Phaeacidiphilus oryzae TH49: one gene and its partners. The protein of the gene in region 3 interacts with the protein of the main gene of each other region in a pairwise test. Links are inferred from orthologs where the notes say so. Each region holds a gene or a part of one and is shown on either strand. Other genes may lie near its edges.

The links.
Region 1: the proteins of rplA (region 3) and thrS interact in binary tests that used the Escherichia coli proteins (3 or more experiments, as listed by UniProt). The link is inferred for Phaeacidiphilus oryzae TH49 from one-to-one orthologs.
Region 2: the proteins of rplA (region 3) and BS73_RS21690 interact in binary tests that used the Escherichia coli proteins (3 or more experiments, as listed by UniProt). The link is inferred for Phaeacidiphilus oryzae TH49 from one-to-one orthologs.

The regions. Positions count from the first base shown.
Region 1 is NZ_JQMQ01000005.1:965,639-975,637, forward strand. Bases 2,481-5,447 are described here. They hold thrS (threonine--tRNA ligase), read right to left. Parts: upstream 4,969-5,447; coding sequence 2,992-4,968; downstream 2,481-2,991. Other genes in these bases: BS73_RS08700 (HIT family protein), read right to left, coding at 2,481-2,926; BS73_RS08710 (hypothetical protein), read right to left, coding at 5,249-5,447. Also shown: BS73_RS08685 (3-hydroxyacyl-CoA dehydrogenase), read right to left, coding at 1-397; BS73_RS08690 (acyl-CoA dehydrogenase family protein), read right to left, coding at 434-1,600; BS73_RS08695 (TetR/AcrR family transcriptional regulator), read right to left, coding at 1,724-2,311; more of BS73_RS08700, read right to left, coding at 2,363-2,480; more of BS73_RS08710, read right to left, coding at 5,448-6,445; BS73_RS08715 (DUF4365 domain-containing protein), read right to left, coding at 6,487-7,041; BS73_RS08720 (exonuclease domain-containing protein), read left to right, coding at 7,199-7,963; BS73_RS08730 (SsgA family sporulation/cell division regulator), read right to left, coding at 8,280-8,693; BS73_RS08740 (CGNR zinc finger domain-containing protein), read left to right, coding at 9,216-9,782; BS73_RS08745 (hypothetical protein), read right to left, coding at 9,813-9,999. UniProt on the Escherichia coli protein: Catalyzes the attachment of threonine to tRNA(Thr) in a two-step reaction: L-threonine is first activated by ATP to form Thr-AMP and then transferred to the acceptor end of tRNA(Thr). The rate-limiting step is amino acid activation in the presence of tRNA.
Region 2 is NZ_JQMQ01000005.1:4,035,827-4,045,518, reverse strand. What follows is about bases 2,030-4,689. They hold BS73_RS21690 (cold-shock protein), read left to right. Parts: upstream 2,030-3,087; coding sequence 3,088-3,291; downstream 3,292-4,689. Other genes in these bases: BS73_RS21685 (sacsin N-terminal ATP-binding-like domain-containing protein), read right to left, coding at 3,364-4,689; BS73_RS21695 (menaquinone biosynthetic enzyme MqnA/MqnD family protein), read right to left, coding at 2,030-2,719. Also shown: BS73_RS21705 (imidazolonepropionase-like domain-containing protein), read right to left, coding at 1-442; mqnC (cyclic dehypoxanthinyl futalosine synthase), read right to left, coding at 478-1,671; more of BS73_RS21695, read right to left, coding at 1,841-2,029; more of BS73_RS21685, read right to left, coding at 4,690-6,681; BS73_RS21680 (DUF3027 domain-containing protein), read right to left, coding at 6,794-7,693; BS73_RS21675 (MFS transporter), read left to right, coding at 7,916-9,349; BS73_RS34920 (hypothetical protein), read left to right, coding at 9,393-9,692.
Region 3 is NZ_JQMQ01000005.1:4,232,183-4,242,026, reverse strand. The notes cover bases 498-3,309. They hold rplA (50S ribosomal protein L1), read right to left. Parts: upstream 2,359-3,309; coding sequence 1,636-2,358; downstream 498-1,635. Other genes in these bases: BS73_RS22590 (hypothetical protein), read right to left, coding at 3,046-3,309; rplK (50S ribosomal protein L11), read right to left, coding at 2,442-2,876; BS73_RS34940 (LolA-like protein), read right to left, coding at 708-1,484. Outside these bases: rplJ (50S ribosomal protein L10), read right to left, coding at 1-365; more of BS73_RS22590, read right to left, coding at 3,310-4,731; transcription termination/antitermination protein NusG, read right to left, coding at 4,825-5,742; preprotein translocase subunit SecE, read right to left, coding at 5,968-6,267; BS73_RS22570 (pyridoxal phosphate-dependent aminotransferase), read left to right, coding at 6,631-7,878; BS73_RS22565 (adenosine deaminase), read left to right, coding at 8,013-9,089; BS73_RS22560 (UDP-N-acetylmuramate dehydrogenase), read right to left, coding at 9,176-9,844. UniProt on the Escherichia coli protein: One of the primary rRNA binding proteins, it binds very close to the 3'-end of the 23S rRNA. Forms part of the L1 stalk. It is often not seen in high-resolution crystal structures, but can be seen in cryo_EM and 3D reconstruction models.

The DNA of each region.
Region 1 (9,999 bases), 3.3 Mb from region 3 along the record:
TCTCCACCATCCGCGCGGCCGCCAGCCGGATCACGTTGAAGGTGCCGATCAGGTTGACCGTGACCACCTTGGCGAACCGGTCCAGCGGGTACGGCCCCTGCCTGCCGACCGTACGGGCCGGTCCGCTGCCGATGCCGGCGCAGTTGACGGTGATCCGCAGCGGGGCGCCCTCGGCCGCCAGGTCGACCGCGCGCTGGACGTCCTCCTCGCTGGTGACGTCGCCGGGCGCGAAGACCGCGCGCTCGCCCAGTTCCTTCGCCACCTGGGCGCCCTCCGAGGAGGGCAGGTCGAGCAGCACGACCCGGGCCGCGCCACCGGCCAGCAGCCTCCTGGCGGTGGCCAGGCCGAGCCCGGAGGCCCCGCCGGTGATCAGCGCGGAGGCGCCTTCGATACGCATGGAGAAACCTTTCGGAGTGGAGGGAACGGGCGGTGCTCAGCGGCCGGCGAGGCCGAGGGACTTGGCGATGATGGTCTTCATCACCTCGTTGGTGCCGCCGAAGATCCGGGAGACCCGGGTGTCGGCGTAGAGGCGGGCGATCGGGTACTCGCGCATGTAGCCGTAGCCGCCGTGCAGCTGGAGGCACCTGTCGATGACCCGGCCCGCGGTCTCCGTGCAGAACAGCTTCGCCCGGGCGGCGTCCGCGACCCCCAGCTCGCCCTGGTCGTGGAGTTCCAGCGCCCGGTCCGCCATCAGCCGGGCGGCGGTCGCCTCGGTGTCGCACTCGGCCAGCACGAACTTGGTGTTCTGGAAACCGGCCACCGGTCTGCCGAAGACCAGCCGCTGGTTGACGTAGTCGGTGGCGAAGCGGACGGCGGACTCGGCCGCGGCGGCGCCGCCCAGCGCGATGGACAGCCGCTCCTGCGGGAGGTTGTGGGTGAGGTAGGAGAAGCCCCTGCCCTCCTCGCCGAGGAGGTTCTCGGCCGGCACCCGGACGTCGGTGAAGGAGAGCTCGGCGGTGTCGTTGGCGAACAGCCCGATCTTCTCCAGCTTGCGGCCGACCGCGTAGCCCTCGCTCCTGGTGTCCACGACCAGGAGGGAGAGCCCGGCCCGCCGGTCCTCGGGGGTGGCCGGCGAGGTCCGGCAGACCACCAGCGCCAGATCGGCCAGCACGCCGCCGGTGATGAAGGTCTTCGCCCCGTTGAGGGTGTAGTAGGAGCCGTCCGCCGAGCGCTCCGCCCGGGTCTGGATGTTGGCGAGGTCGGAGCCGGTACCGGGCTCGGTCATCGCGATGCAGGTCATCAGCTCGCCGGAGGCCATCCCTGGCAGCCAGCGGGCCTTCTGCCCGGCGTCGGCGAACCTCAGGATGTACGGCAGGTTGACGGTGGAGTGCACCGACCAGGTACCGAAGGTGACGGCCGCCCGGCTGGTCTCCTCGATGGTGACGGCCGCGTAGCTGAACGAGGGCTCGCCGCCCCCGCCGTACTCCTCGGGGATCTGGAGTCCCAGCACGCCGAGCTCGCCCAGGCGCCGGTAGAACTCCTTCGGCGGATGTCCCAGCTGCTCCCACTCGGGGTAGACCGGTACGACCTCCTTCGCGATGAACTCGCGCAGCATGGCCCGGTAGGCCTCGTGTTCCTCGGTGAATATCGCTCGGCGCACGGGCGCGGCACCTCTCATCGGCGGCGATCACTACCACTCGAACGATCGTTAAGCTAACGCGCCGAAGCCCGCCTGTCCATGGTGACGCCGCCGGCCCCGCGCCCGCGGCGACCGCACCGGCCGCTACCGCCGGACCGGCCGCCACTCCACCAGCACCAGCGCCAACTCCACGTACCGGGAGGCCAGTTCGTCCACGGAGAGCTCTCCCTCCACGCGGTACCACTGGGCGATGGCATTGCACATCGCGATCACACTCCGGCGCGCGTCGTCCGGATACGGCGTACGGAAGACGCCCTGCGCCACCCCGTCCTCGATGATCTCCTGGAAGAGCGCGGTGCCGTCGTGCTGCCGCTTGCGGGCCGCCTCCCGGCGCTCCTCGGAGAGGTGCCGCCACTCCGCGATCAGCAGCTGGCTCTCCACCCGGCGCTCGGCCCGGTACCGGACGGTGGCCGCGACCATGGCGGACAGCCGCTCCCCCGGCTCCTCCCCGGCCTCGGCCAGGGCGCTGCGGCAGGCCGCGAAGAAGGCGTCCGAGCTCTCCTCGACCAGGGCGGCCAGCAGCTCGTCCTTGCCGGAGTAGTAGTGGTACATCGCGGACAGGCTCATCCCCGCCCGACGCGCGATGTCCCGCACGGACGTGCCGGTGAAGCCGCGCTCGGCGAACTCGGTGCGGGCGGCGTCGAGCAGGGCCTGGTGGCCGGTGGGTCGCATGGAGAACAGCTTAACGATCGTTCGGCCGCTTGGCCGGGCTACCTGACCGGACTAGTCCTCGGGCCAGGCCTCGGCCAGCGTCTTCCGGGTGTCCGCGAGGAGCTGCGGCAGCACCTTGGTGCGGCCCACCACCGGCATGAAGTTGGTGTCCCCGCCCCACCGCGGCACCACGTGCTGGTGGAGGTGGGCGGCGATGCCGGCACCGGCCACCGCTCCCTGGTTCATCCCGATATTGAAGCCGTGCGCCCCGGAGGCGGCCCGCAGCGCGGTCATCGCCTGCTTGGTCAGCTCGGCGACCTCCGCGGTCTCCACCGCGGTCAGCTCGGTGTAGTCGGCGACGTGCCGGTAGGGCACCGCCATCACATGGCCGCTGTTGTACGGGTACAGGTTGAGGACCACGAAGGCGTGCTCGCCGCGGCGGACGATCAGGCCGTCCTCGTCGCTCATCGAGGGGATGGTGCAGAACGGGCAGCCGTCCCCGGCCGCCGGCCCGGTGGGCTTGTTCTCGCCCTTGATGTAGGCCATGCGGTGAGGGGTCCACAGACGCCCGAAACCGTCCGGCTCTCCCGCGCCTTCCTGCAGCACCGACTCCTCGTTGGTCATGCTGATCAGCATAAGCGCAAGGGACGGGCCCCGTGGGCCCGCCCCTTGTTCAGGTTTCCGAACGACCTGACGGAGCGTCAGACCTGCGCACGCCGGGCGACCGCGTCGGCGATCTCGGCCAGCGCGTCCTCCTGCGCGACACCGTTCTTCTGCGAGCCGTCGCGGTAGCGGAAGGAGACGGTGCCGGCGCTCATGTCCTCGTCACCGACGATGACCATGAACGGCACCTTCTGCTTCTGCTGGGTGCGGATCTTCTTCTGCATCCGGTCCGAGGACGCGTCCACCTCGACCCGCAGCCCGCGCTCGCGCGCCTTCGCCGCGAACTCCTCCAGGTACGGGACGTGGGCGTCGCCGATCGGGATGCCGACCGCCTGCACCGGGGCCAGCCACGGCGGCATCGCGCCCGCGTAGTGCTCGATCAGCACGCCGAAGAAGCGCTCGATCGAGCCGAAGAGCGCCCGGTGGATCATCACCGGCTGCTGCCGCGAGCCGTCCGCCGCGGTGTACTCCAGGCCGAACCGGGCCGGCTGGTTGAAGTCCACCTGGATGGTCGACATCTGCCAGGACCGGCCGATCGCGTCCCTCGCCTGGACGGAGATCTTCGGGCCGTAGAAGGCCGCCCCGCCCGGGTCCGGCACCAGCGGCAGGCCCTGCTTCTCGGCCGCCTGGCGGAGCGCCTCGGTGGCCTCCTCCCAGGCCTCGTCCGAGCCGATGAACTTGTCCGACTCCGGGTCCCGGGTGGACAGCTCCAGCTCGAAGTCGTTCAGGCCGTAGTCCCGCAGCAGGTCCAGCACGAAGGTCAGCAGCGCGTCCAGCTCGTCCGGCATCTGCTCCTTGGTGCAGTAGATGTGCGAGTCGTCCTGGGTGAACCCGCGGGAGCGGGTCAGGCCGTGCACCACCCCGGACTTCTCGTACCGGTACACCGTGCCGAACTCGAAGAGCCGCAGCGGCAGTTCACGGTACGAACGGCCCCGGGCCTTGAAGATCAGGTTGTGCATCGGGCAGTTCATCGCCTTCAGGCGGTAGTTCTGCCCGTCGACCTCGATCGGCGGATAGTTCCCCTCCGCGTAGTGCGGGAGGTGCCCGGAGATCTCGAAGAGGTGCTCCTTGGTGATGTGCGGGGTGTTGACGAACTCGTACCCGCCCTCTTCGTGCCGCTTGCGGGAGTACTGCTCCATCTCCTTGCGGATGATCCCGCCCTTGGGGTGGAAGACCGCCAGGCCGGGGCCGAGCTCCTCCGGGAAGGAGAACAGGTCAAGCTCCGCGCCGAGCTTGCGGTGGTCGCGCTTCTCCGCCTCGGCGAGGAAGTCCAGGTACCCCTTGAGCTCGTCCTTGGTCGGCCAGGCGGTGCCGTAGATCCGCTGCAGCTGCGGGTTCTTCTCGCTGCCCCGCCAGTACGCGGCAGCCGAGCGCATCAGCCGGAAGGCCGGGATCCGGGTGGAAGGCAGGTGCGGACCCCGGCAGAGGTCCTTCCAGCACAGCTCGCCGGTCTTCGGGTCCAGGTTGTCGTAGATGGTCAGCTCGCCGGAGCCGACCTCGACGTCCGCGCCGTCGTCCGCGTTGGCGGCCGAGCCCTTGAGCCCGATCAGCTCCAGCTTGTACGGCTCGGCGGCGAGCTCGGCGCGGGCCTCCTCGTCGGTGACGACCCGGCGGGAGAACCGCTGGCCGCGCTTGACGATCTCGGTCATCTTCTTCTCGACGGCCTTGAGGTCCTCCGGGGTGAAGGGCTCGGCGACGTCGAAGTCGTAGTAGAAGCCGTCCTTGATCGGCGGGCCGATGCCGAGCTTGGCCTCCGGGAAGATCTCCTGGACGGCCTGGGCCATCACATGGGCGGTGGAGTGCCGCAGGATGTTGAGGCCGTCCTGGCTGGTGATCTCCACCGGCTCGACGACGTCGCCGTCCTTCGGCTGGTACGCGAGGTCCTTCAGCTCGCCGCCGACGCGGGCGGCGACGACCGACTTCTCCGGGAAGAGGTCGGCGGCCGTAGTGCCCGTGGTCACCACGCGCTCTTCCCGATCGGGTTCGCGACTGATGATCACACGGACGTCCGCCACCGGACTCTCCTGACTACTCGTACTTCCACGCTGGGCAGCGAACTCGCTGCGCGACCGATGGTACCGACCTCGCGGCGTCCCCCGCGCACGCATATCTCCCGCCTCAGCGGTTCCCGCTCCGATGCTGCTGCCGCCGCCCGGCACCCGGGGCCGCCGCCCCGGACCCCGCCGAGCGGCCGCGGGATCGCGCGCAGCGAATTCCGGGGCGCGCGGAACCGCGCGCCCGGCCAGGCAGTCCGCCGCTGCCGAGTGCGGCGCCGTAGCGCGCGGGCGGCGCCGGTCAGTCGGGGTCCGTGGCGGGGGGCGTGCGGCCCCCCGTGAGGGACTTCAGCAGGCGGTCCCGCTCCGCCGCGTCCAGGCGGACGATCGTCAGGTCTCTCGGCTGGCTCAGCCGGCGGAAGCCGCCCTTGCGTTCCAGCCGGCCCGCCAGCCGCACCGGCACGCCGTCGAGATGCGCGCGCACCGCCGCCAGATAGTCGTCCTCCTCCAACTGGACGCGGATCTCGTCGACGTCCACTCCGGCCAGCACCCGCAGCCGCACCGTCCCGGGGCCCCCGGTCGCCGGCCGCTTCAGCCGCACCACCGCGCCGGTGATCAGCACCTCCACCGCCGGCTCGCTGTGTTCGAGCCGCTGCCCGGCCTCCTCCAGCGCCGGCAGGTCCCCCGGCGAGAACTCCAGCCGCAGCGGCCGGTTCCCGAAGCCGCGCGGCACCCCCACCTCGGGTGACCAGGCCAGCGTCACCTCCGCTCCCTCCGCGCCCAGCACCAGCCGCCGCACCGACTCGACCAGCTCGCGGCTGACGCCGACCCGCACCGCGCTGTCGAAGGCGTCCAGCCTCCCGGTCGCCCGCCGGTAGTCCACCGCGTCCCGGACCGCCTCCAGCGCCCGCACCAGCGTGGTCGCGGCCGGCCTCGCCTCCGGCGCCGGGGTGTACGCGGTGAGCAGCCCCGCTCCGGTACCGGGCGCCACCACCAGCACATGCTCCAGGAACTCGCTCGCGTAGTCGTCCAGCCGGGAGCCGAAGTACGCGGCCCGGACCCGCCCGGCCTTGGCCGCCGCGGACAGCATCGCGCAGGCCGCCGAGCGCAGCCCGTCCTCCGCCGGCCAGCTCAGCGCCTCGCCGGTGCCGGGCAGTTCGCGCCTCCAGCGGATCTCGTCGCCCGGCACGGCCAGTGCCGCGAGGATCTGCGGGGCGGACGGATGCCCGGACCTGTGCAGTCCGGCCACCGCCTCCTCGACCAGTTCCACGGCGTCGTCGAAGGCGCGGTGCGCGGGGACCAGCAGGCTGGTGTCGGGCTCCTGGTCGTCCGGCGGGGTCCAGCGGGCGTAGCGGCCGGCGGCGCCGCCGCGGCGCACCCAGCCGTAGCGCGCGAGAAGCGTGCTGAGGACGGCCGGATCGATCCGCCCGGGGTCGGGCAGCGGGAGCCCCTGCCCGCCGAACCTGCCTGGGCCTCGCCGTCCGGGTTCGCTCCGCATGGGCCGTCACACCCTCCCTCGCCACGGACAGGGGCGGCCGCTCACGGTCGGCCCCCGGCCCCCACTCGCGCCATCATCGCGCAGAGCGCGCGGTCGTCGAAGACCTGGTCCGTAGGTATTCGGACATTCGTCCTGCGCTTTCCGGTCACCGGCACGCCGGCCAGGTTGACCCAGTAGCAGGAGTGCCGCAGCACGATCCGGTCCCCGTGGATCTCCACCCACGACCCGGTGTCCCGCGGCACCAGCATCACCACCAGGATCTTGTGGACGGCGACCCGCGGATGGGCCAGCTTGCGCAGCTGATCGTTGTCGATCGTGAACGGGAAGGACGGTCCCGGCGGTTCGGGCGGGGTCTGGTAGGTGCACTTGAGCTGGACCTTGATCGTGGCCTCGTCGTCCGCGCTGTGCAGCCGAGAGGCGTGGCTGATGTGCCAGTCGACGCCGTTGTCCGGGAAGGGCTGGGCGAGGGTGCAGCCGGCGGCGGCCGCGACCGCATGGAGGTATCCCACCTGGTAGGTCTCCATGCAGGTGGTGACCGCGAGCTCGCCCCTGACCGGCCGTCCCGAGGGGACTGGCTCGGGCTGTGTGAGCGCCATGGCTGCCGACTCCCCGCGACTGCGCCGCCCCTCGGGGTCGGGCGGGCCGTCACCTGCTTCATCTCCCGGACTCCCGGGCCCGAAACCGGGATTGGCGACGAAGAGTAGTGGGGTATCACCTCTCCGTGACGACCGGATCGGGCGAAGGAGAACCGGGATGGCCGAGGGGCCCCTGACGACGGAGATCCCCCACCAGTCCGCCGCGTGGTTCGACGGGCCGCTGGCGGCGTTCGACACCGAGACCACCGGCGTGGACGTGGAGCGGGACCGGGTGGTCTCGGCCGCGCTGGTCACCCAGTCCGCGCCGGACGCGCCCACCGCGGCCCGCTGCTGGCTGGTGGACCCGGGCGTCCCGATCCCCGCCCAGGCCACCGCGGTGCACGGGATCACCGACGCCCAGGTCCGCAGCCGCGGCCACGCCCCGGGTCTGGCCCTCCACGATCTCGCCCGGGCGCTGGCCGGCACGGCCCGCACCGGCACCCCGCTGGTGGTGATGAACGCCCCGTACGACCTGACGCTGATGGACCGCGAGCTGCGCAGGCACCGCGGCGTCCCGCTCTCCGCGTACACCGACGACGCGCCCCTGCTGGTGCTCGACCCCCGGGTGCTGGACAAGCATCTGGACCGCTACCGGCGCGGCCGCCGCACCCTCACCGACCTCTGCGCCCACTACGGGGTCAGCCTGGAGGGCGCCCACGACGCGGCGGCCGACGCCACCGCCTCGCTGCTGCTGGTCCGCGAGATAGGACGGCGATTCGCCGGGCGGATAGGCGAGTTGAACGCCGCCGAGCTGCATCTGCGGCAGGCCGTCTGGCATGCGGCGCAGGCTCGCGGGCTGGAGGCCTGGTTCTCCCGCAGCGGCAACCCGGAGCGGGTGGACCCGGCCTGGCCGCTGCGCACGGAGCTGCCCGAGGCGGCCTGAGCCGGCGTCAGCCCCCGCCCCCGGAACGGCGAAGGCCCCCTCCGGTGGACGGAGGGGGTCTTCCGCGGCGTGGGCGATACTGGGATCGAACCAGTGACCTCTTCGGTGTGAACGAAGCGCTCTCCCGCTGAGCTAATCGCCCGGGAACGGGCAAGACAGTACAGCATCCTTGTGACCAGCGGCAATTCGCTTCGCCCGCAGACAGCAACCGCCGCCGTGCGTGCGCACGGCGGCGGTCGAGGCCCCCTGACCCGGTCGTGGCGGTCAGCGGTGGGTAGGGATCGGGTCGTCCCCCCGAGTCGGACGACCCGCCGCGTCAGTTCTCGGCAAGGATGTGCGAGAGCTCGCGGTCCAGGTCGAAGTGACGGTGCTCGGTGCCGGGTGGTACCGCGGCATCAGTCCTCTTGAGGAAGGATTCCAGCGCCCGCGCCGGCGCCTCCAGCAGTGCCTCGCCCTCCGGGGAGCTCAGCGCGATGCAGACGACTCCCTGGCCGTGACTGCGGGACGGCCAGACCCGGACGTCGCCGGTTCCGGTCGGCCGGTGCAGTCCCTCGGCCAGGAGATCGCGGGCGAACACCCACTCGACGGTTTCGTCCGCACCGGTGTGGAAGGTCGCATGCACCGCATAGGGGTCGGCCGTGTCGTAGCGCAGGCCCGCGGGAACGGGCAGGGACGATTCGCTCGACACGATGAGGCGCAGGTGCAGCTCGCAGCTGACCGTGGTGTTCATAAGCGCCAGGGCCTTTCGCTCAGTGTGCGCTCGGGGAATCGCACGTCGGCGAACGGACCATCCCACCGGAGGGCCCGGTGTAAACCCGTCTGTCCGGATAAATCCCCTCCTGGTACCTCTTACGGCTCATCAGTCCCACCCGTCCCGAGCACATCGGCTAGCGACTCACGACCCGTCAGGTTTCGGCCACTCGAAGAGGGCCGAACGGGGTGGCCCGGGGCGCGAAACCCTCGGACGGCGAGGACCGGATGACGGTCGGGGGAACCGGACCCGGCACCGGGAAGGGTGTGCGGAGCACCGCCGGGAATGCGGTAGTGTTCTTTCTGCGCCCGGGCGATTAGCTCAGCGGGAGAGCGCTTCGTTCACACCGAAGAGGTCACTGGTTCGATCCCAGTATCGCCCACAGAACCGCGGGCCCGTTCCGAACCATCCGGACCGGGCCCGCGGGCGTTTTCCGGGGCGCGGCGACGAGTAGAGTCGCTCCCCGTACACGCCACGGACGGCGGGCCAGGGAGCCACCACGTGCTGATCACTCACGACACCCGATGCGCCCTCGGCATGCTCGTGGAGCTGCTGAACACCGCCCCGGACGCGCGGGGCGGGGCGGAGGGCCTGCCGGACCCCCCGGCGCTCCGGGAGTTCGTCGCCCGCCAGGAGATCAGCGAGGTGGGCCCGATACGGGAGTGCGACGTCACGGCGGTGCGCGAACTGCGCGAGCGCTTCCGGGCGATCTTCGCGGCGCCGACCACCCGGGAGGCCGCCGAGCTGCTCAACGCCCTGGTCGCCTCGGCCGGGACGACGCCCCGGCTGACCGATCACGACGGGCACGACTGGCATATGCACTACTTCGCCCCGGGGGCCGGCCTGGCCGAGCACCTGGCGGCGGACGGCGGGATGGCCCTGGGCTTCATCCTCGTGGCGGGCGAGCGGGAGCGGCTGCGGCAGTGCGCGGCGCCCGGCTGCGCGCGGGTCTTCGTCGACCTCTCGCGGAACCGCTCCCGGCGCTACTGCTCCAGCCGGACCTGCGGGAACCGGCTGCATGTGGCCGCCTACCGGGCACGGCGGCGGGAGGCCGCGCGGGTCTCCTGACGGCGGCCGCCGCGCCCTCCCTCCGGCGGCTCAGATGCCGCGGCGCTTGAGGATCTCCTCGATCTCCTTGAACTCGTCGTCGCCCGTGCCGCCGCCGCCCTTCCGCTTCTCCACGGCCTTCGCCGGGGCGGACTTCGGCTGGGCCGCAGAGGTGCCGGCGGTGGCGCCGGGGCGCGACGGCGGGGAGGTCACGGCCCTGCGGCCGTCCTCGCCGCCC
Region 2 (9,692 bases), 200 kb from region 3 along the record:
GTCTCCTGTGCACAAGCTTCCCGCCCACGACCGTGGCCACGCACCCGCCGCCGGCGTCGAGGACGACGAGGTCCGCCCGCTCGCCGACGGCCAGCCGCGGCTCCCGCGGCCCGTCCAGCACCGGTACGCCGCTGCGCCGCGCGGCCGCCCGCAGCTCGTCCCCGCCGGGCTCGCCCGCCAGTTCGGCGCCCAGCAGCGCCGTCGCGCCGAGCCGCAGCGCCGCGTAGACCCGCTCGCGCGGGCTGGGCGCGTCCGGCAGCGGCCCGGTCCACAGCCGCCCGGCGGCCAGCCGGGCGCCGGCCGGCCACTCGCGCACCCGGGCGCCGGGGTTGCCGGCTTGCAGCTCGGCGGCCGTCCCGAGCGCGGCGATCCGCCCGCCCTCGACGAGGACGGCGGACTCCGGCTCCCCGGAACTCCCCGCCACCGTATGCAAGGTGAGCATCAGTCAGCTCGTCAGGTCGTCAGGTCGTCGGCTCGTCAGCTCGTGGCGACGATCTGCAGCTCGGGGTGGGCGGTCCCGCCCTCGATCGCCGTGGAGGCGATGTGCGAGCTCACCCGGGTGTCCACCGGGTCGTTCGCCGGGTCCTCGTGCACCGCCAGGTGCTCGTAGGTGGTCGCCCGCTGCGCCGGCACCCGTCCCGCCGCGCGGATCAGGTGGATCAGCTCCAGCAGGTTGGAGCGGTGCTTGGCGCCGGCCGAGGAGACCACGTTCTCCTCCAGCATCACCGAGCCCAGGTCGTCCGCGCCGTAGTGGAGCGACAGCTGGCCGATCTCCTTGCCGACGGTCAGCCAGGAACCCTGGATGTGCGCCACGTTGTCCAGGAACAGCCGGGCGATGGCGATCATCCGCAGGTACTCGAAGAGGGTGGCCTGCGTCTGCCCCTTCAGATGGTTGTTCTCCGGCTGGTAGGTGTACGGGATGAAGGCGCGGAAGCCGCCGGTCCGGTCCTGCACCTCGCGGATCATCCGCAGGTGCTCGATCCGCTCGGCGTTGGTCTCGCCGGTGCCCATCAGCATGGTGGAGGTGGACTCGACGCCCAGGTTGTGGGCGGTCTCCATGATCTCCAGCCAGCGCTCGCCGGACTCCTTGAGCGGGGCGATGGCGTTGCGCGCCCGGGCGGGCAGCAGCTCGGCCCCGGCGCCGGCGAACGAGTCGAGCCCGGCGGCGTGGATCCGCCGGATCGCCTCCTCGATGGTCACTCCCGAGACCTTCGCCATGTGCTCGACCTCGGAGGCCCCCAGCGAGTGGATCACCAGCTGCGGGTACGCGGCCTTGATGGCCGAGAAGGCCCGCTCGTAGTACTCGACGCCGTAGTCCGGGTGGTGGCCGCCCTGGAACATGATCTGCGTCCCGCCGAGCTCCACCGTCTCGCCGCAGCGGCGCAGGATCTCGTCCAGATCCCGCGACCAGCCCTTCTCGCTCTTCGGCGGGGCGTAGAACGCGCAGAACTTGCACGCCGTCACGCAGACGTTCGTGTAGTTGATGTTCCGCTCGATGATGTAGGTGGCGATGTGCTCGGTCCCCGCGTACCGGCGCCGGCGCGCGGCGTCCGCCGCCCGCCCCAGCGAGTGGAGCGGCGCGTTGCGGTACAGGTCGAGCGCCTGCTCGGGGGAGAGCCTGCCACCGGCGAATGCGATATCCAGAGCTTCGGCGGTCTCGGCGTTCACCACGGCGATCGATCCCTTCTCCTGCACTGCGTCGGACGTGTCGAATCGACCGAGCCAGCCTACGCCAGCCGGTCCGCCGGTCTCGGGCAGGCCGCCGCCCGGCCCGGGGGCGGGCACCGGCCCGCCGCCGGGCGCGGACTGCGGCATCGCGGCCGGTGACCCGGCCGCCGCCTCAGCCGGGGAGGAGGGAGATCTCCAGCTCGGGGGCGAAGCCCGAGTCCGCGGCCACCCGGCGGGCGAACTCGCGGATGCCGGCGAGCTGCCGGTCGCCGAAGGAGAAGTCCAGGGCCTTGGTGTAGTAGCGGCGGAAGGTCTCCTCGTCGAAGGCCTCCCAGCGGGCGGCCTGCTCGCAGACCTTGTCCACCTCGGCCATGGAGAGGTCCCGGGACTCCAGGAAGGCCCGGTGCACCTCCCGCACCGCGTGCGGGTTGGCGGCCAGGTACTCCTTGCGGGCGGCCCAGACCGCGAAGACGAACGGCAGCCCGGTCCACTCCTTCCACATCTCACCCAGGTCGTGGACCTGCAGGCCCAACTCGGGCGCCTGGTGGAGGGAGGCGCGCAGCGCGGCGTCGCCGATCACCACCGCGGCGTCCGCCTCCTGCATCATCACCGGCAGGTCGGGCGGGCAGGTGAAGTACTCGGGGTGGACCCCCTCGCGCTCCTCCAGCAGCAGCTGGGCCAGCCGGACGGAGGTCCGCGAGGTGGAGCCGAGGGCGACCCGCCGCCCGTCCAGCTCGTTCAACGGCAGCTGGCTGACGATCAGGCAGGACATCACCGGCCCGTCGCTGCCCACCGCGATGTCCGGCAGCACGACCAGGTCGTCGGCGTGCTTCAGGTACTCCAGGCAGGAGATCGGGCCGATGTCCAGGTCCCCGTCGGCCAGCAGGTCGTTCAGCCGGTCCGGAGTGTCCTTGGTGAGGTCCAGGTCGAGCAGGCTGCCGGTGCGCGCCAGACCCCAGTAGATGGGCAGGCAGTTGAGGAACTGGATGTGCCCGACCCGGGGGCGCTTCCCCGGTGTATGCGGGACGTGAGCTTCGTGAGAAATGTCCACCCCCGCAGGCTAGCCCCAGCCCCCGGCACGGCCCCTGCGCACCCCCGGCACGACTCCGGTTCGACCCGGGTTCAGGCCGGGTTCAGCGCCGGTACGACTCCGGCACGGCCCCCTCACCGCCCCGACACGCCGGAGCGCTTTTCCTGATCCAGTCCCTGGTCGTCCGGGGGTCCGCGTGCTACGGTTGACCGCAGTTGCAGTTTGATTTCCCTTGCAGTACGTGGAGCCTGCGGAGCATGTGACCGCGGGCTTCTCTTGGTTTTCAGAGCTTTTGTTTCAGAAGGACTGAAGGCGGCGGGGCGATCAGCGCAGCGGACCCAGGGCGCCGCGAAGTGCGGTGTCCATTCGTCCCTCGCAAGGAGAACGGTATGGCGACCGGAACCGTCAAGTGGTTCAACGCCGAGAAGGGCTTCGGCTTCATCGCCCAGGACGGCGGCGGCCCCGACGTCTTCGTCCACTACTCCGCCATCAATGCGAACGGGTTCCGTTCGCTGGAGGAGAACCAGACCGTCGAGTTCGACGTGACCCAGGGCCCCAAGGGCCCGCAGGCGGAGAACGTCACCGCCGTCTGATTCCTCACCTCCACTGAGTGATCACCCCAAGGGGGCCCGCCGGACTCGTCCGGCGGGCCCCCTGCCTTCTCCTCACCCCTCGAAATCCCGTTCGGCGACCAACTCCTCGGACCGCCCCGGGTCGCCGATCGCGGTGAGCAGCTCGAAGCGGCGGACCCACTGGCCGGAGGCCCAGGCCAGCCCGGCCGCGAGCCCCTCCGGGGTGGCGGCGTGCAGCTCCTCGCCGTCCCACCGCCAGTCCACCGGGGCCTCCCCGCCGTCCACCCCCACGACCAGCAGCTCCTCGTGCTCCTCGTACTCCCCGGGGCAGTTCTCCGGCAGCAGCGCGCGGACCGCGGGCGGCACCGGCCGGCGGTCGCCCTCGGTCAGCACCCGCCCGCCGGCCACCTCGCTGGCCAGCGGCACCCGCAGCCGCTCGGCCAGCGCCCCGGCCAGTACGGGGGCGACCGGCAGCACCGGCACCCCGTCCAGCAGCTGCATCAGGTCCGGGGCGTCCGCGATCACCGCGAGCTCGGCGTCCACCACGGCGGTGCCCTCGGCCCGCCGCGGCTCGCCGTCCCCGGCGGCCGGCAGCGCCCGCACCTGGGCCGGCTCCCCGCCGATCGCCATCGCGTCCACCTGCGCCAGCGCCGAGTACAGGCCGTGCAGCTGCCGGTGGGTGACGACGCTCTGCGGGTCGGCCAGCCGCTCCAGCAGCTCGTCCGCGCCGAACGGCTCGGCCAGCAGCGCGGCCAGCGAGGTGCGCACCCCGAGGGCGTGGAGGAACTCCTCGTCCAGCGGGGTGCCGGCCTCCTCGTAGAGGCCGCGCAGCAGCGGGTCGGAGCCGGCCGCGCGCAGGCCCGCGGGGCGCCGCCCGTCCAGCACCGGGTGGTCCCGCAGCCACCAGGCGGTGTACGGCCGGACGCTGGTGCTCCCGCCGTCCGGCAGCCGCAGCACCACCGGCTCGGTCACCGCGTACCGCAGCGGCGGGACGGCCAGCATGGCCAGCGCCTCAGGCCAGGCCTCCTCGGCCACCAGGTCGAGGTCGCGCACGGCCGCCAGCTCGACGGCGACCGGCGGCACCTCGACCCCCTCCGGCCCGCCCGCGCCGCCGAGGCCGTCGCCCCGCGCCTCCAGGGTGTCCAGCACCTCCTCGGCCCACTCGGCGAGGCCGTCCGGGGACTCGTCGATCAGCCCGGTGGGCTCGCCGCCGGCGGCCCGGTCCGGCTCGGCGGTCGGGTCGAGACGCTCCAGGTCGTCCGGGTCCAGGACCGCCTCGGCGGCCCGCACCAGCACCGGCGCGGCGGCGACGCCCGCGGCGGCCAGCACCTCGCCGCCCCAGCGCTCCACCCACTCCTCGCCGACGAAAGCGGCGTCCTCCTCGTCCACCACCGCGCCCCACGGGCTGTCCGGCAGCACCAGTTCACCGGCCGGGGCCGGCTCGCCTTCCTCGTCCGAGAGCGCCAGCCGGGCCAGCCACGGGTACTCCCCGGGCCGCGCCCCGGCCGCGCGCACCACCCGGAGCACGGCGTCGGCCAGCTCCTCCGCCCGCTCCGGGTCGTCCTCGGCGATCTCCAGGCTGCGCTCCACGGCGGACCGCAGCTCGGGCGCGGCCAGCACCCCGGCGGGGACGGCCACCCCGGCGCCGAGGCGCTCCAGCAGCGGGTGGGCGGCCTCCGGGTGCACCACCCGCAGCCCCAGCCGGGCCAGATCGTCGGCGAGCGGGGTCTCGGCCGGATCGGCGCCCCACTCCGCCTCGGCGGCCGCTCCGGTCGCCGGGACCAGCACCCGCCGCGGCCCGGTCACGGTGCGCCCGTCGGCCAGCGGCACCGGGAGGGCGCCCAGCGGCTCCGGATCGGCCCCGGCCAGCGCCGCGTAGAGCAGCCGCCACCAGGAGGGCGGCCGGTCCAGACCGGAGAGCTGATCGACCACCTCGGCCAGCGGCAGCCGCCGTACGCCGAGGGTGCGCAGCTCCGGGCGGCGCTCCAGGCCGGCCGGCAGCATCCCCGGCAGCACGCTGGCCACCGCGGCCACCAGCTCCCGGTCCGCGCCCTGGAGGAGCACCGCCTCACCGGGCCGCAGCCCGATCGCCTCCGCGCCGTCCTCTTCGGGACCCTCGGGGCCCTCGGTGGGCCCGGCCGGCTCGGCGGCCGGCAGGAACGGCACCTCGGCGAGCCGCTCCAGCACCTGGGCGCGCAGCGCCCCGTCCAGCTCGCCCTTGCCCAGCGGGCCCGGCACCAGGTCGAGCGAGTCCACCCGCGGCCCGCGCTCCCGCACCAGCCTGGCGTACGCCTCGGCGGCCCTGGCCAGGACGAAGTCGGTCAGCGGCCCGCGGGCGACATGGCGCCGGGTGGAGTCCAGCGGCAGCGTCGCGATCAGCAGCGCGGGCAGTCCCAGCGGCTCGTCGCTCGGGGTGGGCGCATGCACCACGGGGGGCGTGCGGGGATTGCGCGGGCGCCCTGCCTCGTCCACCGGGACCGCCCAGGTCACCGACCACCAGGGGCGCAGCCGCTCCTCCACCGGCCGGTCCGCGAGCAGTCCGGACTCCAGCGAGCCGGAGTCGGCGACCACCTGCCAGCGGCTGCGGGTCGGCTCACCGTCCCCGACCTGCTCGGCGACCGCCACCTCGGTCGGCCCCTCGCCCTCGGGCCCCGCGGACTCCCGGCGCAGCACCCGCACCGGCCCGTCGTCGATCTCGACGACCACCTCGTCCAGCTGAGGCAGCGTCAGCAGCAGGGCGTCGTCTACCTCCTGGAGCAGCCGGCGGGCCAGGTCGCCGGCGGCGCCGTCGCGCAGCGGCAGCACCACCACGGTGTCGTAGCCGTCCGGCGGGGTGCCGCCGGCCGGCAGCGGCAGCCGCAGCAGCGGCACATGGCCGTCCCGGCGGCGCACCTCGTCCAGCAGCGTCCGGTCGCCCAGTCCCTCGATCGCGGCCCGGGCCTCGCCCATCGACCAGCGCACCCCGCCCGAGGTGCTGAGCACCGCCGGCTCGTCGCTCACCGCGAGGACGGCGGAGAAGCCGACGCCGAACCGGCCGACCGTGCCCTCGTCCCCGGCCCGCTTGGCCGAGGCCCGCAGCGTGGACAGCGACTCGACGCCGGAACCGTCCAGCGGGGCACCCGAGTTGGCCGCGGCCAGCACCCCGTCCCGGAGGGTCAGCCGCAGCCGGCCGGGGCGTCCGGCGCGGGCCGCCGCGTCCGCCGCGTTCTGGGCCAGCTCGACCACCAGGCGGTCCCGGTAGCCGCCGAGGGCCAGCTCCTCCTCGGCGTTCGCATCCTCCCGGAAGCGCGCCGGCGAGGCGGCCCAGGCCGCCAGGACTCGGTGCCGCAAGGCCCCCGTGTCGAAGACGTCCTCGGCCTCACCGACCGCGCCTACGGCGTTCTCCGGGCTTCCGACGATCCGCGGTTCCACTCGACTCGGCCTCCTGCTCGGACCCCTATGGTCCCGCGCATTCTTCCGTGTCCGCGACAGATCCCGTCACACCGCCCCGAACGCGGCGGCGCCTAGCGCCTTGCCGAAGGCCTCAGGAGTGGCCCAGCTCCTCCGGCGGGGCGCCCGCCTCGACCGAGCCGCCGCCGTTTCCGCCGCCCCGCAGCGCCATCGGATCCACCCGCAGCTCGTCCAGGATCGGCTCGGCGGGCTGCGGGGCCGTCGGCATCACCGCCGCCTCCGAGTGCCCGCCGCAGCCGAAGCCCAGCGACACGACCCGCCCGTCCGCCGGGCTGTACTCGTTGGCGCACACCCCGAAGGCCTGCCCCAGCACACCGCCCACCGGCATCAGGAAGCCGCAGCTGGAGCAGGAGGCCGGCGCGGCCTGCGCCATCGGGCTGTGCGGCCCGTGCTCCTTCTCCCAGCGGTCGGCGGCCAGATGCAGCCCGTACCGGGAGAGCACCCGGGGGCGTCCGAGCCCGAGCTCCGAGGCGACGTCCGCGACCGTGCCGCGGGCGCTCTCGCTGAGCTCCAGCTCCTCGGGGACGAACGCCTCGGCGCTGGTCTCCTCGGTGGCCGCGGCGGAACCGGCCGCGGGCGCCGGCCGCCCCTCGTCGCTCCCGGTCCAGCCCGGTTCCAGACGGGGGTCGTCGGCCGGGGTGGGCAGCAGGTCGCCGGGGCCGAGGTCGCCCGGGAGCAGCCGCTCGCTCCACGGCACCCACTGCGGGGCGATCAGCGCGTCCGCCCCGGGCAGCAGGACGATCTCGTCCACGGTGACGTTCTTGGCGCGGGAGGCGCGGGCCACCGTGACCGCCCAGCGCCAGCCGCGGTAGGCGAGCTCGGCGCAGGCGAAGTAGTGGGTGACGACGCGGTCGCCGTCCACCTCCAGGCCCTGGTGCTCGCCCACCGAGTCGGCCCCGGCCGACTCCACCGCGGCCCTGCGGGCCAGCTCTACGGCTTCGGCACACAGCCGGTCAGGGGTACGGCTTCGCATCGCAGGACTCACAGGATCGATTCTCTCCCAATCCAAGTCTTCAGACACCGGTGTCAGGGGCGCCGCTGCCGCGCGGCCGTACGGCGCTCGGCCCGGGACTCGTACACCATTCTGCGGGACGTTCCGAGCGCCTCCAACCACCCCGGTACCTGACGAACGCTATCGTCCCGCCGTTGGCCCGGACAGTACCCGGCATCCGCGCCGCTCCGGCAGGATGGCAGTGTGGCGGACGAGGACCGTACTCCGAACCGCCCGGACGCCCCGCCACCCGAGGGCGCGGCAAGGGGCTTCCGGGAGGGTGCCAGGCGCGCCGTCGCGGCCGCGGCGGTGGGCACCGGCAAGGCCGCGGGGGCGACCGGGCGCCGGATCAGAAAGGCCACCTCGGCCGGGGGAGCCGGCGAGTCCGGACTCGCCCATCTGATCGAACTCCACGCGGTGAACTCGGCCGGCGACATGCTGATCACCGTCGCCCTCGCCTCCACCATCTTCTTCTCCGTGCCCACCGGCCAGGCCCGCGACCGGGTGGCCCTCTACCTGCTGGTGACGATGGCGCCGTTCGTCCTGCTGGCCCCGGTGATCGGCCCGCTGCTGGACCGGCTGCCGTCCGGTCGGCGGGCCGCGATGGCCACCGCCATGCTGGCCCGGGCGATGCTCGCCTGGACGATGGCCGGCTCGATCCGCACCGGTGGCCTGGAACTCTATCCGGAGGCGCTGGGCGTCCTGGTCTCCTCCAAGGCGTACGGGGTGGTGCGCAGCGTGGTCGTGCCCCGGCTTCGCCCCGAGGGGGTGACGCTGGTCAAGGCGAACTCACGGGTGACACTGGCCGGGCTGATCGCCACCGCCCTGGCCGGCGGACTGGGCGGGGCGCTGCACTTCATCGGGCCGGACTGGCCGCTGCGCGCCGCCTTCCTGGTCTTCGTGGCCGGCGCCGTCCTCTCCTTCTCCCTCCCCCACCAGGTGGACAGCCCCGACCTCCGCGCCGAGCAGCCGTCCGGGCCGCGTCCGCCGCGCGAGCCGCTCCTCGCCCGCCTCCGCCGCAGCTGGCGGGAGGCCGGCCCGGCGGTGCGGCTGGCGGTCCGGGCGGAGGGCTCGCTGCGTGCCCTCTCCGGCTTCCTCACCTTCTTCTTCGCCTTCCTGCTGCGGGAGCACCCGGTCGGCGGGCTGCCCAGCGCGCTGGCCCTGGCGCTGGCCGCCGGGGCGCTGGGGGCGGGCAACATGGTGGGCACGGTGATCGGCTCCTGGCTGCGCAGCCGCGGGCCGGAGCTGACCGTCACCGCGATGCTGGCCGCCGCGGCGGCCGCGCTCACCGCCGCCACCCTCTGGTACCTGCCGCTCACCGTGGTGCTGGCGGCCGGCGTGGCCGGCATCGCCCAGTCGCTCGGCAAGGTCGCGCTGGACGCGCTGATCCAGCGGGACGTCCCGGAGCGGATCCGCACCTCCGCGTTCGCCCGTTCGGAGACCCTGATGCAACTCGGCTGGGTGCTCGGCGGCGGACTGGGCATCGTCCTGCCGCTGATCGGCCGCCTGGGCACCGGCACCGCGGCCGCGCTGCTGATCGCCTGCCTGCTGCTCACCCTCCGCAGCCTCCGCCGGATGCCGCGGCCGCCGCACCCCGCCCGGGGGACCGTGGGCCGGGCGGCGGAGGACACGGCCTGACCCGCCGTCCGACGGAACGATCTCTACAGGTAGCCTTCGGCTCATGAGCCTTAGCCGTCCTGCCATCGCCCTGGGGGCCCTCGTCGTCGTGGGCTGCGCCATCGCCGCGGGCACGTCCGCTGCCAACGCCTCCAGCATCACCAAGCCCCAGCCGCTGGCCACGGTCACCGTGGGCAAGGGCTTCAAGACCGCCGAGCCGACCTGCTACAACGACGGCAAGCCGCTGTCCGACGCGCAGGTCAAGCTCTGCCAGACGAAGGCCCTCTCCGCGGCCTCCCAGGGCAAGCTGCCGTCCATCAACGTCCGCAGCAACGACATGGTGTCGGTCGGCCTGGACGAGACC
Region 3 (9,844 bases):
TTGGTGATCTCTTCGGCGGACAGAGCCTTGCCGTCGAGCACACCGCCCTTGATGACCAGGGCGGGGTTCTCCTTGGCGAAGTCACGCAGAGCCTTGGCCGACTCCACCGGGTCACCGGTGATGAAGGCGGCAGCGGTCGACCCCTGGAAGAGGGCGTCCAGCTCGGTGATCCCCGCCTCGTTGGCGGCGATCTTGGTCAGCGTGTTCTTCACCACGGCGTACTGGGCGTTCTCACCGAGCGAGCGACGCAGCGTCTTCAGCTGCGCCACGGAAAGTCCGGTGTACTCGGTCAGCACGGCCGCGTTCGAGGTACGGAACTTGTCCGTCAGCTCGGCGACAGCGGCAGCCTTGTCGGGCCTCGCCATAGGCTTACGCCTCCTTCCGTGATGTCGATGCGTGGCCGACCATTCCGTCGACCTGCTGTGCCATCACCGCGGGATGGAAGCGCGTCCCCGAACGACAAGAGCCCCGGCGCAGGGGCACGGGGCTCGATTCGCTCGACATGGCGTCAGAGGACGCCCTGGAGCGAGAAGTTCTCCATTCCACCTGCGCGGGCCGCCCGCCGCAGAAGTCTGCGCGGAACCTTCGATCACCTTCGCTCGAACCACGAGGATCCGGGCATGATGACGACCAGCGGTCTTTGGCTCGTCCGAGATTACGGGACGGCGCGGCCCGCGGGCAAATCGCCGGTGGAAGGACCTGTCGGATCAGCCCGCGGCGGGCGGGGTGATCTTCAGCGGGGCGGTGCTGTAGTCGGTGTAGTCGATGGTGGAGACCACCGCGCCCTGCTTGGTCTGGGCGCTGGTGTGGACCCGCACGGGAAGGTCCCTGGCGTCCGCCCAGAGGTCCACCGCCTCGGTGCGGAGGCCCTGCTGGGCGGCGGTGTCCAGCATCTTCTTGACGCCCGACGGGAGGCTGGAGCGGGCCGCCATCCGCTGGACGTCCACGGTGCCGGCCCAGTGGGTGGCCGAGACCCCGTCCACGGTCTCCTGCCCGACCTTCTTCACGTCGCCCGTGTTCACCAGCAGCTGGACCATCGAGGCCGGGTCCTGCGAGCTGGACGAGCCGCCGCCGAGCATCTTGGACATGTCCATCTTGGTCCACTTGCCGCCGACCTGGGCCCAGGCGGTGGTCCCGGAGAGGAGCATGTGCATCCCGTTGGCGCCGAGGCCGGGCACGGAGGTGGTGACGTCCTCGGCCAGCGGGTTCCAGGCCACCTTGCCGTCGATGGTGGTCCTGGTGGTGCCGATCGAGCTGACCGCCTTCATGTGCACCGACCGGTAGCCGGAGGTGCTCTTGCCGACCGCGGCCAGGGCGTCGGTGGCGGTGGCCCCGCTCGACTGGGCGCCGGCGCCGGCGCTCGGGCTCGCGCTCGCGTTGTCGGCCGAGCCGGCCTTGGCGTCGGTCTTGGACTGGCAGGCGCCCAGGCCGGCCACCGCGGCCGCGGTGATCAGGGCGGTGCAGGCGATTCGGATTCGGGCCATGGTGGTCCCCCCGCGTCTGGTGAAGGTGCTGCCTCGGTTACGGACGGGAGCAGACGGTACACCAGTGGTAGTCGGGACCGGTGAAGAAGAAGTGCCCCCGTCCCCACAAACGGGGACGAGGGCACTACCGCTGTGCGGTGACCGGGTCAGGTCACACGGCCGCGGGGTCCTCCTCGACGAGGAGGTTGCGGGTGCGGTTCGGGTCGACCGGGATGCCCGGGCCCATGGTGGTGCTGACGGTCACCTTCTTGATGTACCGGCCCTTGGCGGCGGACGGCTTGGCCCGGAGGACCTCGTCCAGCGCCGCGGCGTAGTTCTCCACCAGCTTCTCGGTGTCGAAGGACGCCTTGCCGATGATGAAGTGGAGGTTCGAGTGCCGGTCGACCCGGAACTCGATCTTGCCGCCCTTGATCTCGTTGACGGCCTTGGCGACGTCCGGGGTCACGGTGCCGGTCTTCGGGTTCGGCATCAGGCCACGCGGACCGAGCACGCGGCCCAGGCGGCCGACCTTGCCCATCAGGTCCGGGGTGGCGACGACGGCGTCGAAGTCCAGGCGGCCCTTCGAGACCTCGTCGATCAGCTCGTCGGCGCCGACGATGTCGGCGCCCGCAGCCTCCGCGGCCGCGGCACGGTCACCGGTCGCGAAGACCAGGACCCGGGCGGTCTTACCGGTGCCGTGCGGGAGGTTCACGGTGCTGCGGACCATCTGGTCGGCCTTGCGCGGGTCGACACCCAGGCGCATGGCGACCTCGACGGTCTGGTCGAACTTGGTCGAGGCGACGTCCTTGGCGAGGCGGATGGCCTCGAGCGGGGCGTAGATCCGCTCGCGGTCGATCTTCTCCTCGGCGGCCTTCTGGGCCTTGGTGCGCTTCACTTCTACTCCTGTGTCAGTTCTGGGGAGCCGTGGTGGCTACGGGCCGCGCGAGGCCCTACCACTGTGATCCGAAGTGGGTTCGGTCAGCCCTCGACGGTGACGCCCATCGACCGGGCGGTGCCGGCGATGATCTTCTCCGCGGCGTCCAGGTCGTTGGCGTTCAGGTCGGGCATCTTGGTCGTGGCGATCTCACGGACCTGGTCGCGGGTCAGCTTCGCGACCTTGGTCGTGTGCGGCTCGCCGGAGCCCTTCTCCACGCCCGCGGCCTTGAGGATCAGCTTCGCGGCCGGCGGGGTCTTGGTGATGAAGGTGAAGGAGCGGTCCTCGTAGACCGTGATCTCCACCGGCACGACCATGCCACGCTGCGACTCGGTCGCGGCGTTGTAGGCCTTGCAGAACTCCATGATGTTGACGCCGTGCTGGCCGAGCGCCGGACCAACGGGCGGGGCGGGGTTGGCCGCACCGGCGTTGATCTGGAGCTTGATCAGCCCAGTGACCTTCTTCTTCTTGGGAGGCATGCTCTCTCTCCGGGTCCTTACGAGAGGTGCGCCCGCCGCGGACGCGCGTCAGCGCGGGCGGCGGGGCCTTGGATTTCCGTGCGGCTCGCCGGGTCGCTCGGCTCAGAGAGCCAGGCCAGGCAGCACACACATCGGGCCAGCATAGCCCGAAGTGGCTTCCGCCCTGAAATCAGCCTTCCGCGGGCGGCCGGGGGCCGGGCCTCCGGCGCAGCAGCCGAGCCAGCACGACGGCTCCGCCGACGGCCCAGGTGGCCGCCTCGGCGAGGGCTTCGACGGGCGCCGGGGCGGGGCCGGGTGCCGGCAGCTCCACGGTACGGGTTCCGGGCGGGGCCGTGATCCGGAAGTCCTCGGCCTCGCGGGCCTCCTCCGCGGGCAGCGGAGCGGCCTCGCGCAGTTCGTAGCGGTAGGCCGGCTCGCCGTCCGGGGTGGTGCGGGCGGTCAGCCGCAGGAGGACCCCGAGCTCCGGGTCGAGGAGGGCCTCGATCTCCTCGCCGCCGGGGTCGCGGGGGCCGGGGGAAGCCGTCAGCCGGAGTGTCCGGCGGCCGCCGAACGAGACCCAGCCGAGGGGGGCGCAGCGGTGCTCGGCCAGCAGCCAGGAGGGGTCGAGGAGGGGTCTGAGGCGGAGGTCCGTCAGCGGCAGGGCCGGCATGACGAGGAGCCGGCCGCCGCCGAGGCGGTAGTACCGCTCGCCGTCGCAGGCCGCCGCGTCGGGTTCCGTCTCGGGCTCCGCAGCCGGCCCCGCGGCGGGGCCGGCCTCCAGATCGGGGCCGGCCTCCGGGCCGGGGGCGGTGAGGAGGTCGAGCCGGTAGCGGGTCCGGTCGGCTATCCGCAGGCGCAGCACCCGGTGCCCCCGGCCGGGCAGCGCCGCCAGTATCCGTTCGACGTCGGGCCGCAGGCCGGGCGGCATCGGCGGCTCCTCGGCGAACTCGGCTTCGCCGGGACGCTCGTCGGTCCACAGGTGGGCCGTCGCGGTAAGGCGGTGCGCGCCGCGGCCGGCGCGGTAGAGCATGCCGGGCAGGGCGTCCTCCGACGGGACACCACCGGTCAGTGGCGGCAGCGCGTCCTCGGCCGGGTCGAACCAGGGCTCCCCGTCCGGCTCCTCGGGGGCGGCGGACCGGGCCTCCCCGCGGTGCCCCGTCCAGCGCTCGTGCGGGCGGTGGCCGCCCAGCAGGTTGCGGACCGCCCTGCCGACGCCGGAGGCCAGCATCCAGGCCGGCATCGCGGCGGGCCCCGGGCCGGACGGCGGACCGGTCGTCGGCGGGACGCCGGCAGGCGCGGGCGGCGCCGGCTCGGGGGCGAGGTCGACGTCGAGGTCGAGGGAGGTGATCGCCCCCGTCTCGTAGGGGACCGGCTCGTCGGTGCGGTAGCGGTCCAGGCGCAGCAGGATGCCGAGTTCGGCGTCGAGGAGGAGGTCCAGCCGGTCGGGCGGGAAGTCGGCGCTCGCCGTCGCCCGCCAGGCGCGGCGGCCGCCCAGCACCTCGGTGGGGCCCTCGACGGCGAGGTCGTGCCCGGTCAGCAGCCAGCCGGGGGCGAGGAGGCGGTCCGCCGCGTACTGCGCGAGCTCCGCCTGGAAGGCGTCGGCGGCGGGGGCGGAGAGCGGCGTGGCACGGAGTGCGCCGTCCGGGGTGGCCCGTATCCGCCAGTGGCTGGACCGGGGGTGCGGCGGGATCGCGCGGCCGACCGGGTCGTGCTCGACGATCCAGCGGGGGAACCGCGGCGGCGGGCCGCCCATGTCGTCCGTGGGTCCCATGAAGAGGGGCGCGCCGCGCAGCCGCAGCCCGGCCTCCAGGTCGAGCGGCGCGCACGCCGCGCGGTGCAGCAGCAGGACGAGACCGTCAGTGGTGAGCCGTTCCATCGCGCGCTCCCCCGCCGCCGGGGAGACGCGGCGGCCCCGCACCAGCGTGGGGCTGGGCGGGGCCGGGCGGAAGAGTCGGGACCGAAGCGGAGGTCAGTTCTTCTGGATCTGGTCGAAGGAGAGCTCGACCGGGGTCTCCCGGCCGAAGATCTCGACCAGGCCCTTGACCTTCTTGGAGTCCGGGTTGATCTCGTTGATGGTCGCCTGGAGGGTGGCGAAGGGGCCGTCGGTGACGGTGACCGAGTCGCCGACCTCGAAGTCCAGGACCTGCACCTCGGAGGGGCGGACCGGGGAGGGCTTGCCGGCCTCCTTGGCCGCCTTGGCCTCGACCTCGGGGGCGAGCATCTTGACGACCTCGTCCAGAGTCAGCGGGTACGGGTCGTAGGCGTTGCCGACGAAGCCCGTCACGCCGGGGGTGTTGCGGACGACGCCCCAGGACTCGTTGGTGAGGTCCATCCGCACCAGGACGTAGCCGGGGAGCTTGTTCTGGCGGATGGTCTTGCGGTCGCCGTTCTTGATCTGGACGACCTCTTCCTGCGGCACCTCGGCCTGGTAGATGTAGTCCTCGACGTTCAGCGAGACCGCCCGCTGCTCCAGGTTGGCCTTCACGCGGTTCTCGTAGCCGGCGTAGGTGTGGATCACGTACCACTCGCCGGGAGCGCGGCGGAGCTCCTCGCGGAAGGTGGCGACCGGGTCCTCGTCCTCGGCCTCCTCGGCGTCCGCCGCTGCCTCGGCGTCGCCGGCCTCGGTGTCCGCGCCGGCCTCGGTGTCCGCGTCGGCCTCGGTGTCCGCGTCGGCCTCGGCGTCGCCGGCCTCGGCCTCGTCGGTCTCCTCGACGGACTCGGCCTGCTCGTCGGAGACGACGGAGAGGGCCTCCTCCTCGGCGGGGACGCCGGCCTGGGCCTCGTCGGCCGCCTGGACCTCGTCCTCGGCGCCCTCGGTCTCGTCGGTGCCGTCGACGGCGTCGACGATCTGCTCGGCGTCGCTGGGCTGCGCGTCCTGCTCCCCCAGCAGAGCCTCGGCCGACTCGACGGCCTCGCCAGCCTCGGGGGCCTCGCCGTCGTCGTACAGGGGGGACTCAGACACTGTGGCTGCTTCTTCCTGGAGATGAAGGGTGTAACGGGTTCCGCGCCGTCGGCGTCCTCCGCAGGCGCACGTCAGCACTCGGAGGCACAACGGTACCGTCACAACGGTAGCGTGAGCGTCGGGCGGGTGCTGCGCCGATCGGCGCGGAACTCAGCCGAAGACCAGGAAAGAGAGCTTGGAGAAGCCGTAGTCCAGGCCGTAGACGACCGCCATGATGATCACGACGAAGACGATGACGACCGAGGTGTACGTCACCAGTTCGTTGCGGGTGGGCCAGACGACCTTGCGGAGCTCGGAGATGATCTGGCGATAGAAGCGGGCGGCCCGCGCGAAGAATCCCTTGCGCTCGCTCTTCCGGGAGCGCTTGCGACGCGGGGGGGCACTGCGCTTGTCGTCGCTCTCCGGCCGACCACGCTCAGGCGTCGCGGTGGAGCCCACTGTCTCCGTCACTCGTCCTCACCTGAATCCGGGTACCTGACGAGGACCGCAGGGCGCGACCTCGCGAGTGCGATCAGCAGGGCCAGAGGGACTTGAACCCCCAACCGCCGGTTTTGGAGACCGGTGCTCTACCAATTGAGCTATAGCCCTTCGGAACCGACGCTTCGGCTCCGCTCGACGAACAACCTACCTCATCCACCGGCGTCGGTGGCAGGCGTGTTGTGCGTCGAACCACGAGTGAGTGTAGAGGTTGATGGGGGTCGGAGTCGAACCTGTAGCCACTCGGCGGGGTGAAGGGCCGGCGGGGCGCCCGACGGTGACCCGTCCGGGAAACCTCCGTGCAGCCCCGCTGCGGCGTCTGGGAGCATGCTTGCTATGAGCGCAGCAGCACCCACCCCTGACCCTTCCGTCCGCCCTGCCGACCGTCGCGTGTCGGCCCGCGTCGGAGCCATCGCCGAGTCCGCCACCCTGGCCGTCGACGCCAAGGCCAAGGCGCTGAAGGCGGCCGGGCGCCCGGTGATCGGCTTCGGCGCCGGGGAACCGGACTTCCCCACTCCGGAATACATCGTCCAGGCGGCCGTCGAGGCCTGCACCGACCCGAAGAACCACCGCTATACGCCGGCCGGGGGGCTCCCGGAGCTGAAGCAGGCGATCGCGGACAAGACGCTCCGCGACTCGGGCTACCGGGTCGAGCCGGCCCAGGTGCTGGTGACCAACGGCGGCAAGCAGGCCATCTACGAGGCCTTCGCGGCGATCCTGGACGAGGGCGACGAGGTGATCGTCCCGGCCCCGTACTGGACCACCTACCCGGAGTCGATCCGGCTGGCCGGCGGCGTCCCGGTGGACGTGGTCGCGGACGAGACCACCGGCTACAAGGTGACGGTGGAGCAGCTGGAGGCCGCGCGGACCGAGAACACCAAGGTGGTGCTCTTCGTCTCGCCGTCCAACCCGACCGGCTCGGTGTACACCGAGGACGAGGCGCGGGCGATCGGGCAGTGGGCGGCGGAGCACGGGCTGTGGGTGCTCACCGACGAGATCTACGAGCACCTGGTCTACGGGGACGCGAAGTTCACCTCGCTCCCGGTGCTGGTGCCGGAGCTGGCCGAGAAGTGCATCGTGGTGAACGGCGTGGCCAAGACCTACGCCATGACCGGCTGGCGGGTCGGGTGGGTGATCGGCCCGAAGGACGTGGTCAAGGCCGCCCAGAACCTGCAGTCGCACGCCACCTCCAACGTGAACAACGTGGCGCAGCGGGCCGCGCTGGCCGCGGTCACCGGCGACCTCTCCGCCGTCGAGGAGATGAAGACCGCCTTCGACCGGCGGCGCCGGACCATCGTGCGGATGCTCAACGAGATCCCCGGCTTCGTCTGCCCCGAGCCGGAGGGCGCGTTCTACGCGTACCCGTCGGTCAAGGGCGTGCTGGGCAAGGAGATCCGCGGGAAGCGCCCGCGGACCTCGGCCGAGCTGGCCGAGGTGATCCTGGACGAGGTGGAGGTCGCGGTGGTGCCGGGCGAGGCCTTCGGCACCCCCGGCTACCTGCGGCTCTCCTACGCGCTGGGCGACGACGACCTGGTGGAGGGCGTCTCCCGGATCCAGAAGCTGCTCGCCGAGGCCACCGACTGACCTCGGTGCGGTGATTCGACGGCCCGTCACCCCAGGGGGTGGCGGGCCGTCGGCGTGCCGGGCGGGGATCACTCGATCGGGCGGCCGGAGGGAAACGGTTTCCACGGCGGGGCGCGATGCGCGATCATCGGCCGATGGAGCACCAGCGTGACGTCCGGCTACTGCCCAAGGCCCATCTCCACCTCCACTTCACGGGTGCGATGCGGCCGGCCACTCTCCACGAGCTGGCCGCGAAACACGGCCTCCACCTGCCCGAGGCGCTGGTCTCGGAGACGCCGCCGCAGCTGCGGGCGACGGACGAGCGGGGCTGGTTCCGATTCCAGCGGCTCTACGACACGGCGCGGTCGGTGCTGCGGGACGAGGAGGACATCCGGCGGCTGGTGCACGAGGTCGCGGAGGACGAACTCGCGGACGGCTCGCGGTGGTTGGAGATCCAGGTCGACCCGACCTCGTACGCGCCCCGGCTCGGCGGGCTGACGCCGACGCTGGAGCTGATCCTGGACGCGGTGGCCGAGGCGGAGGCGGCGACCGGGGTCGGGATCCGGGTGCTGGTGGCGGCGAACCGGATGAAGCACCCGCTGGACGCGCGGACCCTGGCCCGGCTGGCGGTGCGGTTCGCCGACCGCGGGGTGATCGGCTTCGGCCTCTCCAACGACGAACGGCGGGGGCTGGCCCGGGACTTCGACCGGGCCTTCGCGATCGCCCGGGAGGGCGGGCTGCTGGCCGCTCCGCACGGCGGGGAACTGGCCGGGCCCTCCAGCGTGCGGGACTGCCTGGACGATCTGGGCGCGGGCCGGGTCGGGCACGGCGTACGGGCGGCCGAGGACCCGCGGCTGATGGCGCGGCTGGCGGCGGAGGGGGTGGTCTGCGAGGTGTGCCCGGCGTCGAACGTGGCGCTCGGCGTCTACGAGAGGCCGGAGGACGTCCCGCTGCGGCGGCTCTTCGAGGCGGGGGTGCGGATCGCGCTGGGAGCCGACGATCCGCTGCTCTTCGGGTCGCGGCTGGCCGCGCAGTACCGGCTGGCCCGGGAGCGCCTGGGGTTCTCGGACGAGGAGCTGGCCGAGCTGGCACGGCATTCGTTGCGCGGGGCGCGGATGCCGGAGGAGCGGCGGGGGCGGCTGCTGGCGGAGGTGGACGCCTGGCTGGCGTCCGGGCCGCTGCCCGCCCCGGCGGGCGAGCCGGACCGGGGGGTCGGGGCCGGGGTGCGGTGAAGCGGCAGGCTGGGGTGACACGGCCGAGCTGGGGTGACACGGCCGTGCTGGGGTGACACGGCCGGCCGCGGGCCGCGCCGGGCCCCTCAGAGGGCCGTGTCGACCAGGACCGGCTCGTTGGTGAGGCGGACGCCGAAGGCCTCCTGGACGCCGGCGCGGACCTCGCGGGCCAGGGCGAGGAGGTCAGCGGTGGTCGCCGAGCCGCGGTTGGTCAGCGCCAGGGTGTGCTTGCTGGAGATGCGGGCCGGGCCGGTGCCGTAGCCCTTGGTGAAGCCGGACCTGTCGATCAGCCAGGCGGCGGAGGTCTTGGTGCGGCCGCCCTCCGCGGGGTACGCGGGGGGCTCGGCGTCGGGGCCGAGACGGTCGTGGACGCGGGCGCGGAAGGCCTCGAACTCGGCCTCGGTGAGGATCGGGTTGGTGAAGAAGGAGCCCGCGGACCAGGTGTCGTGGTCCTCCGGGTCCAGGACCATGCCCTTGCCGGCGCGCAGCTTGAGCACCGCGTCCCGGACGGCGGCCAGGGGGGCGCGCTCGCCGGGCTCGACGCCCAGGGTGCGGGCGAGCTCGGCGTAGCGGACCGGGGCGGAGAGGCCGTCGGCGTCGGCGAGGGAGAAGCGGACGCGGAGGACCACATAGCGCTCCGGGTGCGCCTTGAAGACGGAGTCGCGGTAGGCGAAGCGGCAGTCGGCGTTGGAGAGGGTGACGGTCTCGCCGCCGCGGCGGTCGTAGGCGACGACCGAGGTGATGGTGGAGGAGAC